2 regions of the Lentzea sp. NPDC006480 genome follow, and region 2 is predicted to be linked to the other one. Evidence: riboswitches for the same ligand, from Rfam matches in the RefSeq annotation. Region 2 holds a riboswitch; the other holds the start of a gene.
The links. Region 2 has a riboswitch for S-adenosylmethionine ahead of ABZX92_RS31320 (aminotransferase class V-fold PLP-dependent enzyme). Riboswitches for the same ligand answer to the same signal wherever they lie in the genome.

Region 1 (7,442 bases), on a different contig from region 2:
CACTTGGGACTCGCGGGTGTACGCGGCGGTGGCCGTGCACCCGACGCGCACCTCTTCCTTCGGTGACGCCGAGAAGTCCGAACTGGAGCGGCTCGCTGTTCTGCCGCGGGTGGTCGCGATCGGCGAAACCGGTCTGGACTACTACTGGGACTACTCGCCGCCGGCTGCCCAGCACGAGGCTTTCCGTTGGCACATCGACCTTTCCAAGCGCGTCGGGAAGCCGTTGATGATCCACGACCGGGACGCGCACGAGGACATCCTGAAGGTGCTGGAGTCCGAGGGCGCACCGTCCACTGTGGTCTTCCACTGCTTCTCCGGTGACGCGGACTTCGCCCGGCGGTGCGTCGACGCGGGGTACGTGCTGTCGTTCGCGGGGCCGGTGACGTTCAAGAACGCCCGTGCGCTGCGCGAGGCGGCTCAGCTGGTGCCCCAAGATCAGCTCTTGGTGGAGACGGACGCCCCGTTCCTGACGCCGCATCCGTTCAGGGGGCGGCCGAATGAACCATATTGTGTGAATTACACAGTTCGAGATTTGGCCACTCTCCGTGGCGAAGATCTTTCTGAACTCTGCTCCGCCGTCACCCGTAATGCTCAACGAGTGTTCGGACTTGGTCACTGAGATGCGATGTAAGACGAACGGAGCAAAGGGTTCCTACCCCCATGGGGTGACTGAGGTCACAACATCGGCGGGGGTGTTTGCGCAACGTCCGCGACCCCGTTACTGTCCCGTGACCGTGCCACCCGGACCGACCCAGTCGGTTGGGAGCACGCCCGCAGTCGGGGCGGGACCCATGCCAGAAGCGCGAAGAAGCGAGACCACGTAGGAGGAGTTGCCGGGAACCTTCGAGCTCAACCCTCGAATGATCTTTGCAGCGCCAACTGTGCGGTGGCCTCCAAGCTTCCGCAATGGAGGTATCGACCCAGTGTCTGGAAGCGACAGAACTGCCGCTCCGTACGACTTCAACGAGGACACCGACTGGTTCACGCCGGTCGGGAACACCGCAGTCGGTGTCATGGACCCTCACCCGAGCTTCCCCGCCGGTGCGCTGAGCATCTCGCCCGCGGACGTGCTCGAGGTGCTCGGCCCGGACGCCGACGAGCTCCTCGCCACGGCGAACGTCGACGTCGACGAGCTGATCCGGCTCATCAACGCCGAGACGACGATCATGCCGCCCCTCGTCCTCCCGTCGGAGGAAGACGAGAAGGGCGACCCGCAGGTCCTCGTCCAGACCGTGACGAACTGGAAGCGCCGCTTCCTCAAGGGCGCGGTCGCCGCGGTTCTCGTCTCCATCTCCGGTGGCGGTGTGACCGCCATGGCGATGGACAAGTCCCTCACGGTCGACGTGGACGGTGCACTGCAGACCGTCCACTCCTACGAGGGCACGGTCGGCGACGTCCTGGCGGAGGAAGGCATCGTCGTCGGTGAGCACGACGCCCTGTCCCCGTCGCTGAACGCCCCGATCTCCGACGGCGGCAAGATCACCCTCGACCGCGGCCGCATGGTCAAGATGAGCATCGACGGCCAGGCCAAGGAGGACTGGGTCCGCTCGGTCACCGTCGAGGAAGCCGCGAAGCAGATGGGCGTGCCCGTCGAGGGCGCCTGGTTCTCCGCTCCCGGCTCGCAGGACGTGCCCCTCGAGGGCATGAACATCGAGGTCAAGACCCGCAAGAACATCAAGCTCTTCGACGGCGCGAACCCGGTCCGCGAGATCCAGACCACCGCCGTCACTGTCGACGAGCTGCTGAAGAACGAGAACCTCTCGCTCGGCCCCGAGGACGCGGTCGCCTCCGGCACCGACGTGAAGCTCGCCACCGGCGCCGAGGTCTACATCTCCCGCACGGGCGTCACGGTCATCAACGTGAACGAGCCCGTCGCCCCGCCGGTCGAGAAGACCAACGACCCGAACATGAACGCGGGCGAGCAGAAGGTCACCGACCCCGGCGAGGCCGGCGAGCAGATCGCCACCTACCGCGTGACCGTGAAGAACGGCAAGGAGATCAGCCGCGAGAAGATCGGCGGCAAGGTCACCAAGGAGCCGAAGCCCAAGAAGGTCACCGTGGGCACCAAGCCGCTGCCCGACGGCGCGGTCTGGGACCGCCTCGCCGGCTGCGAGGCAGGCGGCAACTGGTTCATCAACACGGGCAACGGCTACTACGGCGGCCTGCAGTTCAACGCGGGCACCTGGGCCGCGAACGGCGGCACCGCCTACGCCGCCCTCCCGCACCAGGCCACCCGCGAACAGCAGATCGCCATCGCGACCAAGCTCCGCGACCGCGCGGGCGGCACCTACGGCGCATGGCCGGGCTGCCGCGCGAAGCTGGGCCTGCCGTAAACCGCTCCGCCCTGGTTTTGGCTTGATGAGGCCGCTCCTGGTTCGCCAGGGGCGGCCTTCTGCTTGGTCCAGACCAGGGGCTGAAATGCCCGCCCTGACCTGGCTAGCGTGACTCCCGAGCCTCAACGACACGCGCGGATCGCGTAGTCGATGCCCAAGGCGAACCAGTCCCGCTGGTGACGCCGACGCTGGAGGGCGGGAAGCGTGCGGCACCCGCCCTCCGGCGCACCAACCAGCCTGCGAGAATGCACGACGTGAGCCTGCTGGGACCCGCCGAAGTGAGACGTCTGGCCGAAGAGCTGGGCATCCGACCCACCAAGAAGCTGGGCCAGAACTTCGTGCACGACCCCAACACGGTCCGCAAGATCGTCGCCGCGGCCGGCCTCACCGAGGACGACGTCGTCCTGGAGGTGGGCCCGGGGCTGGGTTCCCTGACTCTCGCCCTGCTGCCCAGCGCCAAGCAGCTGGTGGCCGTCGAGATCGACCCGCCGCTCGCGAACCGCCTCCCGCGGACCGTCAGCGAGATGGACCCGGAGAACGCGGCCAAGCTGCACGTCGTCCTCAAGGACGCCATGAAGGTCACCCGGGAAGACCTGCCGGTCCAACCCACGGCGATCGTGGCCAACCTGCCCTACAACGTCGCCGTCCCGGTCGTCCTGCACCTGCTGCACGAGCTGCCGAGCCTCAAAAAGGGCCTCGTCATGGTCCAGGCCGAGGTCGCGGACCGGATGGCCGCGGAGCCCGGCAGCAAGATCTACGGCGTCCCCAGCGTGAAGATCGCCTGGTACGGCAAAGCCAAGAAAGCCGGCCCGGTCGGCAGGAACGTCTTCTGGCCCGCTCCCAACGTGGACTCGGGCCTGGTCTCGTTCCACCGCCACGAAAATCCGCTGTCCACAGTGGACCGCAAGAGGCTCTTCGGGATCGTCGACGCGGCCTTCGCGCAACGCCGCAAAACCCTCCGCGCCGCCCTCAAGGGGTGGGCGGCCACGAACGACGTCAACGTCGACGAGCTGCTCGAAAAGGCCGGCATCGACCCGCAGGCCAGGGGCGAGCAGCTGAGCGTGATCGACTTCATCCGGATCGCGGAGGTCTAGGCCGGGGATCCTTCGGCCAACAGTGTGATCTGTCGAACGAATCGGATTCTGGCTTGCGCAACCGAACGTCCGTCCGGTTGACTGCTAGATGCCATCCGGAGCGACTGAGAGACCTGGCTCTACGACGTCGCAGCAACCACCCGCTGGATGCGGGCAGGTGCTAACGCCAGGACCGATGGAGGATCACATGGGTACCACGCGAATGCTGACGCGCCGGCGAGTCGTCGACCAGTGCCGCCGCACCGCTTCTGCATGTCGTCGCCACCTCGTCTAAGGCGCCTTTTCAAAGTCCTTTGACGCGCACTCAGCCGAAGAGTGGCGCACACACCTGAGCAGAAACTCCGATCGCGCACAGCCCCAGAGGCGTGTGTGCCGTCGCGTGCAGCCGTGGAGCAGAAGTGATCACTGTCGAAAACCTCACCAAGTCCTTCCAGGGTGTCAACGCCCTCAACGGCGTGACCCTCGACGTCGAGGCGGGCACCGTGCTCGGCGTGGTCGGCCCGAGCGGGGCCGGCAAGTCGACGCTCGCCCGCTGCGTCGCGCTGCTGGAGCGCCCCGACTCGGGTGCGATCCGCGTCGACGGCACGGACATCACCGCGCTGGACGGGTCGGCTCTGCGGGCCGCCCGCAGGCAGATCGGCGTTGTGCCGCAAGGGGATTCGCTGCTCCGGCAGCGCACCGCCGCCGGCAACATCGCCCTGCCGCTCGAGTCCGCCGGCGTCCCCGGACCGCAGCGCCGCACCCGTGTGGGCGAGCTGCTCGACCTCGTCGGCCTGACCGACAAGGCCGCCTCCTACCCCGACCAGCTGTCCGGCGGGCAGCGCCAGCGCATCGCCGTGGCGCGCGCACTCGCCGCGAACCCGTCAGTTCTCCTCGCCGACGAGCCCACGTCAGCGTTGGACCCGGAGACCACCGGTTCCGTGCTGACCGTGCTCGACCGTGCGCGCGCTGAGCTGGGTGTGACCGTTCTCGTCGTCACGCACGACATGGGCGTGGTCCGGAAGATCTGCGATGACGTCGCCGTGCTGGAGCAGGGCCGCGTCGTCGAGCACGGCAAGGTGCTCGACCTGGTCAACGACGCCGGCAGCCGCACGAGCTCCGCGTTGCTGCCCGCCGTCGACCTGAACCCGATCAACGAGAGCGCCTACGACCGCGTGGCGGACGTCGTGCTCGTCGGGTTCGCCGCGGTCGGCGCCCTGCTGCCCGAGGCGGCGCACCGGTTCGGCGTCGAGTTGAACATCGTCGGTGGCGGCCTGACGCGCCTGGGCGAGACCCCGGTCGCGCGGTTCCGCCTCGGCCTGAACGGCGAGCGGTCCGACTCCGCGCTGGAGTGGATCGGCGAGGCCGGCGGCGCTGTGCAGAGGTCCCTGAAGGGGCCGCAGGGAGTAGCTGCGTGAGGTCTGCAACACCCTGGCCCGACGTGGTGAGCTACCTCGTCGAGGCCACCGGGGAGACGCTGTACATGGTCGGCGTCTCCACCGTGATCGCCACCGCTTTCGGAGTTCCCGTCGGGGTTTGGCTGCAGCTCACCGCCAAGGGCGGGCTGCGGCCGAACCCGGCGCTGCACCGCGTTCTCGGCTTCGTCACCGACCTGGGCCGCTCGATGCCGTTCATCGTGCTGCTCGTGGCGCTCACGTCGGTCACCCGCCTGATCGTCGGCGGATCCATCGGCAGCACGGCGGTCATCGTGCCGCTGGCCGTGGGTGCGATCCCGTTCGTCGGGCGGCTCGTGCAGAACATCCTGTCCGAGGTGCACGTGACCGTGGTCGAGGCCGCGGTCACGACCGGCGCCTCGACCCTGCGGATCGTGCGTTCGGTCCTCATCCGCGAGTCGCTGCCCGCGCTGATCAACGCGATCGGCGTGACCGTGATCGCCCTGATCGGGTACTCCGCGATGGCGGGCGTGATCGGTGGCGGTGGCCTCGGTGACCTGGCCATCCGCGAGGGCTACCAGCGCTTCAACGACCGGATCCTGTGGAGCACCGTGGCGTGGCTCGCCGTGCTCACGACGCTGATCCAGCTCGGCTTCACCCGTGCCGCCCGTGCGTCCGACCGGCGCCGGCACGCCTCAGTCTGACTTTTGAGTACGCGGGGTCCCCGCGTACCCCAGATGAGTACGCGGGGACCCCGCGTACTCAAAACCTAGTGCCGCTAGAAACTCTCAAAAGGAACGTCATGCGTATTAAGGCTGCCCTGGTCGCGGTCGCTTTGACTGCTTTGTCCGCTTGCTCGGCCGGTGGAGCGTCCTCTTCGGACACTCTCAAGGTCGGCGTCTCGCCCGTCCCGCACGCGCAGATCCTCAAGTTCGTGGCCGACAACCTCGCCAAGGACAAGGGGCTGAAGATCGAGGTCGTCGAGTTCACCGACTACGTGCAGCCGAACACGGCGCTCGTCGACGGCTCGCTCGACGCCAACTACTTCCAGACCGTCCCGTACCTGGCGACGTTCACGAAGGAGAGCGGCGCCAAGGTCGAGTGGGTCGCGCCCGTCCACGTCGAGCCGCTGGGGCTGTACTCCAAGAAGGCCAAGAAGCTCGACGAGCTGCCCTCCGGTGCCAAGATCGCCGTGGCCAACGACGCGACGAACGAGTCGCGCGGCCTGAAGCTGCTGGAGGCCAACGGCCTGATCAAGCTCAAGGCCGTGGACCAGCCGACCGTGCGCGACGTGGCGGAGAACCCCAAGAACCTGCAGTTCGTGCCGCTGGAGGCCGCTCAGCTGCCCCGTTCGCTGGAGGACACGGACGCGTCGGTGATCAACGGCAACTACGCGATCGACGCGGGCCTCAAGCCGTCCACCGACGCGCTCGCGCTGGAGAAGGCCGAGGGCAACCCGAACGCCAACGGCCTGGTGACCAGGTCCGAGCTGAAGGACGACAAGCGCATCCGCGAGCTGGCGGAGCTGCTCGGATCGCAGCAGGTCAAGGACTACATCAAGCAGACCTACAACGGATCGGTGATCCCGGTTTGAGATTCGCGGTGACCGGGGGAGGAGTCCGCGACCCCAGAACGCCCGTAGGCTGACATGGTGCTCGCAGTCGTTCCACCCCCGGTCACGGTCCGCGTCCCGGCCAAGGTCAACCTGCACCTGGCCGTCGGTGACGTGCGCCCGGACGGCTACCACGACCTGGTGACCATCTTCCAGGCGCTCTCGCTGGTCGACGAGGTCACCGTCGCGGTGGCGGACGAACCCGGCGTCGAGTGCCACGGCGAAGGCGCAGACCAGGTGCCCACGGGTGCCTCGAACCTCGCGTGGCGCGCGGTTCGCCTGCTGGCGACGCACGTCGGCAAGGACCCGGACGACCCGAAGGTCCGCGTCGTCATCCGCAAGGCCATCCCGGTCGCGGGCGGCATGGCGGGCGGCAGTGCGGACGCGGCGGCGACGCTGGTCGGCCTGTCGTCGTTGTGGCGCCTGGAGATCAGCCGCGACGAGCTGGCCGAACTGGCCGGAAAGCTCGGTGCGGACGTGCCTTTCGCGTTGTACGGAGGCACCGCGCTCGGCACCGGGCGCGGTGAGCGCATCGTGCCGGTGCTGGCGCGCCACCAGTTCCACTGGGTGCTCGCGTTCGACCGGCGCGGACTGTCCACTCCGGACGTGTTCGACGAGCTGGACCGCTTGCGCGTGGAGGGTGATCCGCCCCGTGTCGGTGAGGTCGAGGCGGTGCTGGAGGGGCTGTCCTCCGGAGACCCGCGCCAGCTCGCCCTGCTGCTGGGCAACGACCTGCAGGCCGCCGCGGTCTCGCTGCGCCCGAACCTGCGCCGTACTTTGCGGGCCGGGGTCGACGCGGGTGCGCTGGCCGGCATCGTGTCCGGTTCCGGCCCCACGACGGCGTTCCTGTGCGAGGACAGCGACACGGCTGTGCGCGTGGCGGCCGAACTGGCCGGTGCGGGTGTGTGCCGGACTGTTCGCGTGGCGCACGGGCCGGTGCCCGGCGCTCGCGTGATCACCACGGAGGAGCCGAAACCGACTCCGCCCGAGGTGCACGCCTAGTTCGTGGCACTTTCCGCATGCTGGAAGT
Region 2 (7,442 bases):
GGCGAACGCCGAGAACGAGGTGATCGCGCCGGTGCTCAAGCGCGTCACCGAGAGGCGGCTGGGATATCTGACCGAGCTGTTCGAGGAGCTCGGGTTCGACCGGGAGCACGCGAAGAAGCGCGCGCTGATCGCGTTCAGTCTCTACCTCGGCCAGGCGCAGATGTACGTGACCCTGCCCGGCCTCGTCGAACCGGTGCTCGACGAGGCAGTGCAGGTGCTCACGAAACGATGATCAGGCCGCGAGGGTCCGCGGTCTTGAGCTCGTCACCACCTGCGCACGTGCCGAGGGCGGGCGACCCGGCTTCCCGGACGTTGTAGACGAAGTTGCCGCGGACGCTGTCGAGATGGCCGCCCAGCATGACGACGTTGTTCGCGTCGCCGCCGGGGTAGTCGGCGATCACGTTGTAACCCGTGGCGCCGCCGTAGCCGAACGACACCGGCTTCGTGGTGAAGCCCGCCGCGTCGAGCTAGCCCTTCACCTGGACGTTCGCGACGTTGATGTTCGGTGCCGCCAGGACGGCCGGAGCCGCCGCTTGCGCTGCTGTGGTTCTGGTCGCCATCAAGGCGGCCGCCAGCTCGATGAGGATCCTCATGGTTCAACTCCGTGCAGGGCAGGGATTGAGCCACTGATCAACATGCTCCACTGTGCATGCGCCCAGTGGGCGCGAACGGCTGGTGTTGTTAACGCGCCTGATTCGTCCAATTCGGTGGTGATCGATCAGAATGGTCCAGGTGGGTGACATCACGGCCGTGCTGGGCATCGGCGCAGCCGTACTGCTGATCTCGGTGATCGCGGTGCGGGTGTCGATCCGGCTCGGCCTGCCCTCGTTGTTGCTGTACCTGGGCATCGGCGTCCTGCTGGGCGAGGCGGTGTTCGGCATCAAGTTCGACGACGCCGACCTGACGCAGTCTCTCGGCATCGCGGCCCTCGTGCTGATCCTGACCGAGGGCGGGCTCACAACTCGTTGGCACGCTGTGAAGTCGTCGCTGCGGCTGGGCGTCGCACTGTCCACTGTGGCCGTTGCGGTGAGCGTCGCGGTCACCGGCACGGCGTTGCACTTCCTGCTCGGCCTCGACTGGCGGATGGCGTTGCTGTGGGGCGCGGTGCTGTCGTCCACGGACGCGGCGGCCGTGTTCAGCGTGCTGCGGTCGTTAGGTGTGGGGGCGCGGCTCACGGGCGCGCTGGAACTCGAATCAGGCCTCAACGACGCGCCGGTCTACATCGCCGTGGTGCTGCTGGCGTCGTCGGACCGGATCTCGTGGACCGCTCCGTTGCTGGTGCTCTACGAACTCGCCGCGGGCGCGCTCATCGGCGTGCTGCTCGGTGTTTTCGGTGCGGCGGCGCTGAGACGTGCGGCTCTGCCCTCGACCGGTCTCTACCCGCTCGCCACCGTCGCGGTGTGCGTGATCGCTTACACCGCGGGCGATCTGGTGCACGCGTCCGGTTTCCTCGCCACCTACGTCGCCGCTCTGGCGCTCGGCAACGCCCGCCTGCCGCACCGCGCCGACACCCTCTCGTTCGCGGAGGGGCTGGGATGGCTCGCCCAGATCGGGCTCTTCGTCTTGCTCGGCCTGTACGCCTCGCCGTCACGACTGCTCGACGCACTGGTGCCCGCGCTGATCGCCGGGGTGGTGCTGACTTTCGTGGCCCGGCCGTTGTCGGTGCTGCTGGCGTCGCTGCCGTTCAAGGTGCCGTGGCGGGAGCAGGCGTTCCTCTCCTGGTCGGGGCTGCGTGGTGCGGTGCCGATCGTGTTCGCGCTGATCCCGTTGATTCAGGGGGTCGAGGGTGCGCGGAATCTGGTCGACGCGGTGTTCGTGCTGGTCATCGTGCTCACGGTGGTGCAGGGGACGACGCTGCCGTTCCTCGCGCGCCGGCTCGGGCTGGTGAACCTGCACGAGGCGCAGGAGGTGCAGGTCGACTCCTCGCCGCTGGACGAGCTGGGCGCCGAGCTGCTGCAGGTGCACATCCAGCGCGGGTCGAAGCTGCACGGCGTCTACATGACCGAGCTGCGGCTGCCGAGCGGCGCCACGGTGAGCCTCGTGGTGCGGTCCGGAAAGAGTTTCACGCCACAGCCGACGACCCGGCTGCAGGTCGACGACCAGTTGCTCATCGTGACCACCGAAGAAGCGCGCGACGCCGCTGAGCGGCGCATACGTGCCGTGGACCGGGCTGGTCGCTACGCACGGTGGAAGGGCGAGACCGGCGACTAGCTCGGTTTCCGAGGCTTCTCACCATGTGATCGGGTGTCGACGAGCGCCGAGAGGCTCCGCTAACGTCATCGGCAGGTCATGAGAGCCAGCGTCAAGCCCAAGCTTGCTGGCCGGCAACCCTCCAACCGCGGTGGGGTGCCCTTGGTGAGGACCTGGTCCGGCGCGTGGGGCGCCGGTCAAGCGCGGGCCTTCGCGACACGGGGCCCCTGGCCTCGGAGGCAGCTCGATGACGCTCGCGATCACCCCTGGCACGGTCACCACGGTTCCGGCTGTCGTCGGCTCTGACCTGCGCGTTCCGCTCGTCACCGGAGAGCGCGTGACGTATGCGAACCTCGATCACGCGGCATCGGCCCCCTGTCTGCAGGAGGTGCGCGACGCCGTCGACGAGCTGCTGCCCTGGTACGCCAGCGTGCACCGCGGTGCCGGGTTCGCCTCCCAGGTCTCCACGCGCGTCTACGAGCAGGCGCGGGATCGCATCCGCAAGTTCGTCGGCGCCCGCTCGTCCGACGCCGTCGTCTTCACCCGCAACACCACCGATTCGCTGAACCTGTTGGCGCGCAGCGTTCCTCGCAACACCGCGGTCGTGCTGTTCGACAGCGAGCACCACGCTGCTCTGCTGCCGTGGCGCGGCCCGAACGTTCAGCGCATCCCCGCCCCATCTTCGTCCGGCGCTGCTGTGGTCGCGCTGGACCGGGCGTTGGCCGCCGCCCCGGTCGGCCCACGGCTCGTGATCGTCACCGGGGCGTCCAACGTCACGGGGGAGCTGTGGCCGGTCGCGGAGCTCGCGAAGGTCGCCCGCAGGCACGGCGCGCGGATCGCGCTCGACGCCGCGCAGCTCGCCCCGCACCGCCCGATCGACGTGCGTGAGCTGGGCGTCGACTACATCGCGTTCTCCGGCCACAAGATCTACGCGCCGTTCGGTGCCGGTGTGCTCGTCGGCCGTTCGGACTGGCTGCAGCAGGCCCAGCCGTACCTGGTGGGCGGTGGTGCGACGGCCAAGGTGACCGACCACGGCGACCGCCTCGGCGTGGCCTGGTCCGCGGTGCCCGAGCGGCACGAGGCCGGCAGCCCGAACGTCGTCGGTGTGCACGCGCTGGCCTCTGCCTGCGAGATCCTGTCGCGGCACTGGGAGCAGACGGTCGCGCACGAGCAGGAGCTGCTCACGCGCCTGTACGACGGCCTGCGCACGATTCCGGGCTTCCGCGAGCTGTCGATCCTGACCGACGCCGACAAGGTGGGCGTCGTCAGCTTCACGATCTCCGGGTTCGACGCGGGCTTCCTCGCGGCGGCGCTGTCCGCCGAGTACGGCATCGGCGTCCGCGACGGGGCGTTCTGCGCACACGTGATCGTGGGCCGGCTCGTCAAGCAGGCCGGATCGCACGAGGAACGTGCTGTGCGCGCGTCGATCGGCCTGGGCACGACGGCCGAGCACGTGGATCGTCTGGTGGCGGCGCTGCGCACTCTCGTGACCGAGGGTCCGAAGTGGACCTACACGCAGCGCGACGGCCGCTGGGTGCCCGAGGACGACAGCCGAACCCTGCCGCCGTTCCTCGCGTAGTCCCGGTAGTGGACAATGACCTGGTGAGTGACGAGTCCAAGGCCGCCGACGAGGTCGCTGAGAAGCCTGCGGAAAAGCAGGTCAGCGAGCCGAAGCCGGTCGCGGATCGCAAGTCGAACGAGTTCGTCGGGGTCGATCTCGCCGATGACGATGACGACGACACCGGCGCTGAGACCAACACCGACACCGTCACCGAGGCGGTGGCTGTGGTCGCGGTCGAGGAGAAGCCGGCCGAGGAGAAGCCCGTCCCGGCAACGGACGCGGCGGCGGACGCCGGGAAACCCGCCGAGCGCGTCGTGTCCGAGGACGACGTCGTCGAGCCGGAGTTCTCGATCACCGGGTCGCTGCCCGAGCCGCGCACCAAGATCCTCGCCGTGCTCGCCGTCGGCGTGCTGGCCCTGGACGTCCTCACCAAAGTCCTGTCCGTGGCGTTTCTCGAGGGTGCCGACCCGGTCAAGCTGTTCGGCGGCGTGCTCTACCTGACGTTCGTCCGCAACCCCGGCGCCGCGTTCGGCATGGCCGAGGGCATGACGTGGATCCTGGCGCTCATCGCGCTGGGCGTCGCCGGGTTCATCCTCTGGATCTCGCGCAACCTCCGCTCCCAGCCGTGGGCCGTCGGCCTCGGGCTGGTGCTGGGCGGCGCCGTCGGCAACCTCGCCGACCGCCTGTTCCGGGAGCCGGGGCCGATGCGCGGCCACGTGGTGGACTTCCTGTCGCTTTTCGACCCGTTCGGCCGAGTGTGGCCGGTGTTCAACGTCGCCGACATGGCGATCGTCTGCGGTGGCGCGACGATCGTGGTGCTGGCGCTCATGCAGCACGACTACGACGGGACGGTTCACAAAGAGGAAAAGAAGGTCGACGCGTGAGCGGTTACCGAACGCTGCCGATTCCCGATGGTCTGGACGGCATGCGTGTCGACGCGGGCCTCGCCAAGCTGCTCGGGCTGTCCCGCACGGTGATCGCGTCGATCGCCGACGCGGACGACGTGCTGATCGACGGGCGGGTCGTCGGGAAGTCGGACCGGCTGACCGCCGGTGCGATGCTGGAGATCACGCTGCCGGCCCCGCCGCAGCCGATCACGGTGCAGGCGATCCCGGTCGAGGGCTTGATCATCATTCACGAGGACGACGACATCATCGTCGTCGACAAGCCGGTCGGAGTGGCCGTGCACCCGTCGCCGGGGTGGACCGGGCCGACCGTGGTGGGTGGTCTGGCGGCTGCCGGGCGCCGCATCGCGACCTCGGGTGCCGCGGAACGGCAGGGCGTCGTGCATCGGCTCGACGTCGGCACCACGGGCGTGATGGTGGTGGCCAAGTCCGAGTCGGCGTACTCGGCGTTGAAGCACGCCTTCAAAGAGCGGACCGTGGACAAGGTCTACCACGCGATCGTCCAGGGGCACCCGGACCCGATCAAGGGCACCATCGACGCCCCGATCGACCGGCACCCCAAGCACGACTACAAGTTCGCGGTGATGAACTCCGGCAAGCCGTCCATCACGCACTACGAGGTGATGGAGGCGTTCCGGGCCGCCTCGCTGGTCGAGGTGCACCTGGAGACCGGGCGGACGCACCAGATCCGCGTGCACTTCTCCGCGCTGCACCACCCGTGCGTCGGCGACCTGACCTACGGCGCCGACCCGACGCTGTCCAAGCGCCTCGGGGTGTCGCGGCAGTGGCTGCACGCCCGGCAGCTCGGTTTCCACCACCCTGCCGACGGCCAGTGGGTCACCTTCACGTCGGAGTACCCGGACGACCTGGCGGCGGCGCTGGAGAAGCTGCGCGAAGAGGGCTGATTGCGTCTGAGTAAATCACCGGTTGACGAGCTTTCACTTGATGTTAATCGGTGGCCTGCCTAGCGTTCTCGGCATGAACCTCATCGTTCTCGCCGCCTCCGGCCGGACCGGTCTCGCCCTCGCCCGCAAGGCGCTGGAACGCGGCCACTCCGTCACCGCGATCGCTCGTGACCCGCAGCGCATCGCCCTCGACCACCCGAACCTGCGCAAGGTCGCGGGCGACGTGACCGACCCGGAGAGCGTCGCCGCGGTCGTCGGCGCGGACTCCGTCGTCCTCTCCGGCCTCGGCACGGACGTGGCGGGAGTGCTGCTCGACGGCGCCAAGTCGGTGGTGGCCGCGGCACCGAAGCGGATCATCTGGCTCGGCGCGTACGGCACCGGCGCGTCGGCGGAGGCGGCGGGCGAGGGTGCCGCCGTGCTCTGGAAGTTCATGGGGGACCGGATCCCGGACAAGATCGCGGCCGACGACGCCGTTCTCGCCGCCGGAGGCACCGTCTTCCACGCCGGGGTGCTCAGCGACGAACCGGAGAGCCCCGGCCGGCGCACGGTCGGCCTGGACGCCGCGCCGCCGTTCGATCTCGCGGCGAAGGTCAGCAGGGACACCGTGGCCGCGGCCATGCTCGACGAGGCCGAGAACCCGCGCTTTCCCGGCGCCGTCGCCCTGCCGCTAGCGGGCTAGCGCCTCCGCGAGAGCGGCCCGCACCTGGTCGCGCAGCCACGCGTGGGCGAGGTCGGAGTCGTAGCGCTGGTGCCAGTTGCAGTTGACCGGCGCCTCCGGTGACTCGACCGGCAGCGGCCGGGTGAGAAGTCCGAACGCCTCGATCAACGGACGGCAGAGGATCGTCGTGGTGGTGACCAGCGCGTCGCTCGCCGCCGCGATCTGCAGGGCGGTGTGGACCGTCGCCACGCTCGCGATCACCTTGCGCCGCAAGCCTTCGGTCGCCAGCAGGTCGTCGATCGGGGCGGTCAGCCGGCCACGCCGGGAGACCAGCACGTGCGGTTGGGCCGCGTACGACGGCAGGTCGAGGTGATCGGCGCACGGATGGCCCGTGCGCATGACCACCGCGAGCGGATCGGTGCCGAGCGTCTCGGAGCGGAACTCCGGCAGGCCGGGACGGCCGCCACCGAGCTCCAGGTCGACCCGGCCGTGCCGCAGGTCGTCGGTGTCGGCGGAGTTCTCGGCGAGCACCCGCAGCCGCACGCCGGGTGCCTGTTCCGCGACCCTGCCGACCAGCACGGGCACCAGCGACGAGGCGAGCGCGTCGTGGCACTGGACCGTGAAGGTGCGGTCCAGCTCGGCGAGGTCCAGCTCACGGCTCGGCGCGAGCACGGCGTTGGCCTGCCGCACCAGCCTGTTCACCTCTTCCCTGATCCCCAGTGCGTACGGCGTCGGCGTCATCGAGTGCCCCGTCCGCACCAGGATGTCGTCCCCGGTCACCTTCCTGATCCGGCCCAGCGTGCGGCTGACGGCGGGTGACGACAGGTGCAGCCGTTGTGCCGCACCCATCACGCTGCCCTCTTCAAGCAGGGCGTCCAGCACGGTCAACAGGTTCAGATCCGCTTGCATGACAGGAGAACATCATGGAGTTGCTCGCTTCCACCACCGCCGCCGTTCGCCGCGCCGGAGCACGCATGCTGCGCAGGTACTCGACGGAGTCGCGCGCGTCGGGACTGGCCGAGATCGTCGCGGCCGTTCGTGACAACGACGCAGCCGTCGTCGACCTGTTGCGGCCCGAACTGGCCGAGATCCGCCCGAGCGCGAGCTGGCTCAACGACGAACACGGTTCCGGCCCGCTGCAATCAGGTGAGTGGTGGCTCGTCGACCCGGTCGGCGGCAACATGAACGCGGTCCACGGCATGACCGACTGGAACATCGGCGTC

Region 1: it holds a riboswitch for S-adenosylmethionine, as region 2 does, so the genes downstream of both, ABZX92_RS42005 (methionine ABC transporter ATP-binding protein) here and ABZX92_RS31320 (aminotransferase class V-fold PLP-dependent enzyme) in region 2, are expected to answer to the same signal.

The regions. Positions count from the first base shown of each region.
Region 1 is NZ_JBEXPJ010000217.1:4,351-11,792, forward strand. Features, by position in the region: gene ABZX92_RS41990 (TatD family hydrolase) at 1-619, shown strand, start outside; gene ABZX92_RS41995 (transglycosylase family protein) at 924-2,333, shown strand; gene rsmA (16S rRNA (adenine(1518)-N(6)/adenine(1519)-N(6))-dimethyltransferase RsmA) at 2,579-3,427, shown strand; SAM riboswitch class I at 3,516-3,609, shown strand; gene ABZX92_RS42005 (methionine ABC transporter ATP-binding protein) at 3,826-4,824, shown strand; gene ABZX92_RS42010 (methionine ABC transporter permease) at 4,821-5,504, shown strand; gene ABZX92_RS42015 (MetQ/NlpA family ABC transporter substrate-binding protein) at 5,603-6,394, shown strand; gene ABZX92_RS42020 (4-(cytidine 5'-diphospho)-2-C-methyl-D-erythritol kinase) at 6,449-7,414, shown strand.
Region 2 is NZ_JBEXPJ010000104.1:11,211-18,652, forward strand. Features, by position in the region: gene ABZX92_RS31300 (TetR/AcrR family transcriptional regulator) at 1-232, shown strand, start outside; gene ABZX92_RS31305 (hypothetical protein) at 219-437, opposite strand; gene ABZX92_RS31310 (hypothetical protein) at 468-593, opposite strand; gene ABZX92_RS31315 (potassium/proton antiporter) at 724-2,211, shown strand; SAM riboswitch class IV at 2,286-2,400, shown strand; gene ABZX92_RS31320 (aminotransferase class V-fold PLP-dependent enzyme) at 2,438-3,769, shown strand; gene lspA (signal peptidase II) at 3,793-4,635, shown strand; gene ABZX92_RS31330 (RluA family pseudouridine synthase) at 4,677-5,561, shown strand; gene ABZX92_RS31335 (NAD(P)-binding oxidoreductase) at 5,635-6,240, shown strand; gene ABZX92_RS31340 (LysR family transcriptional regulator) at 6,229-7,128, opposite strand; gene ABZX92_RS31345 (inositol monophosphatase family protein) at 7,143-7,442, shown strand, end outside.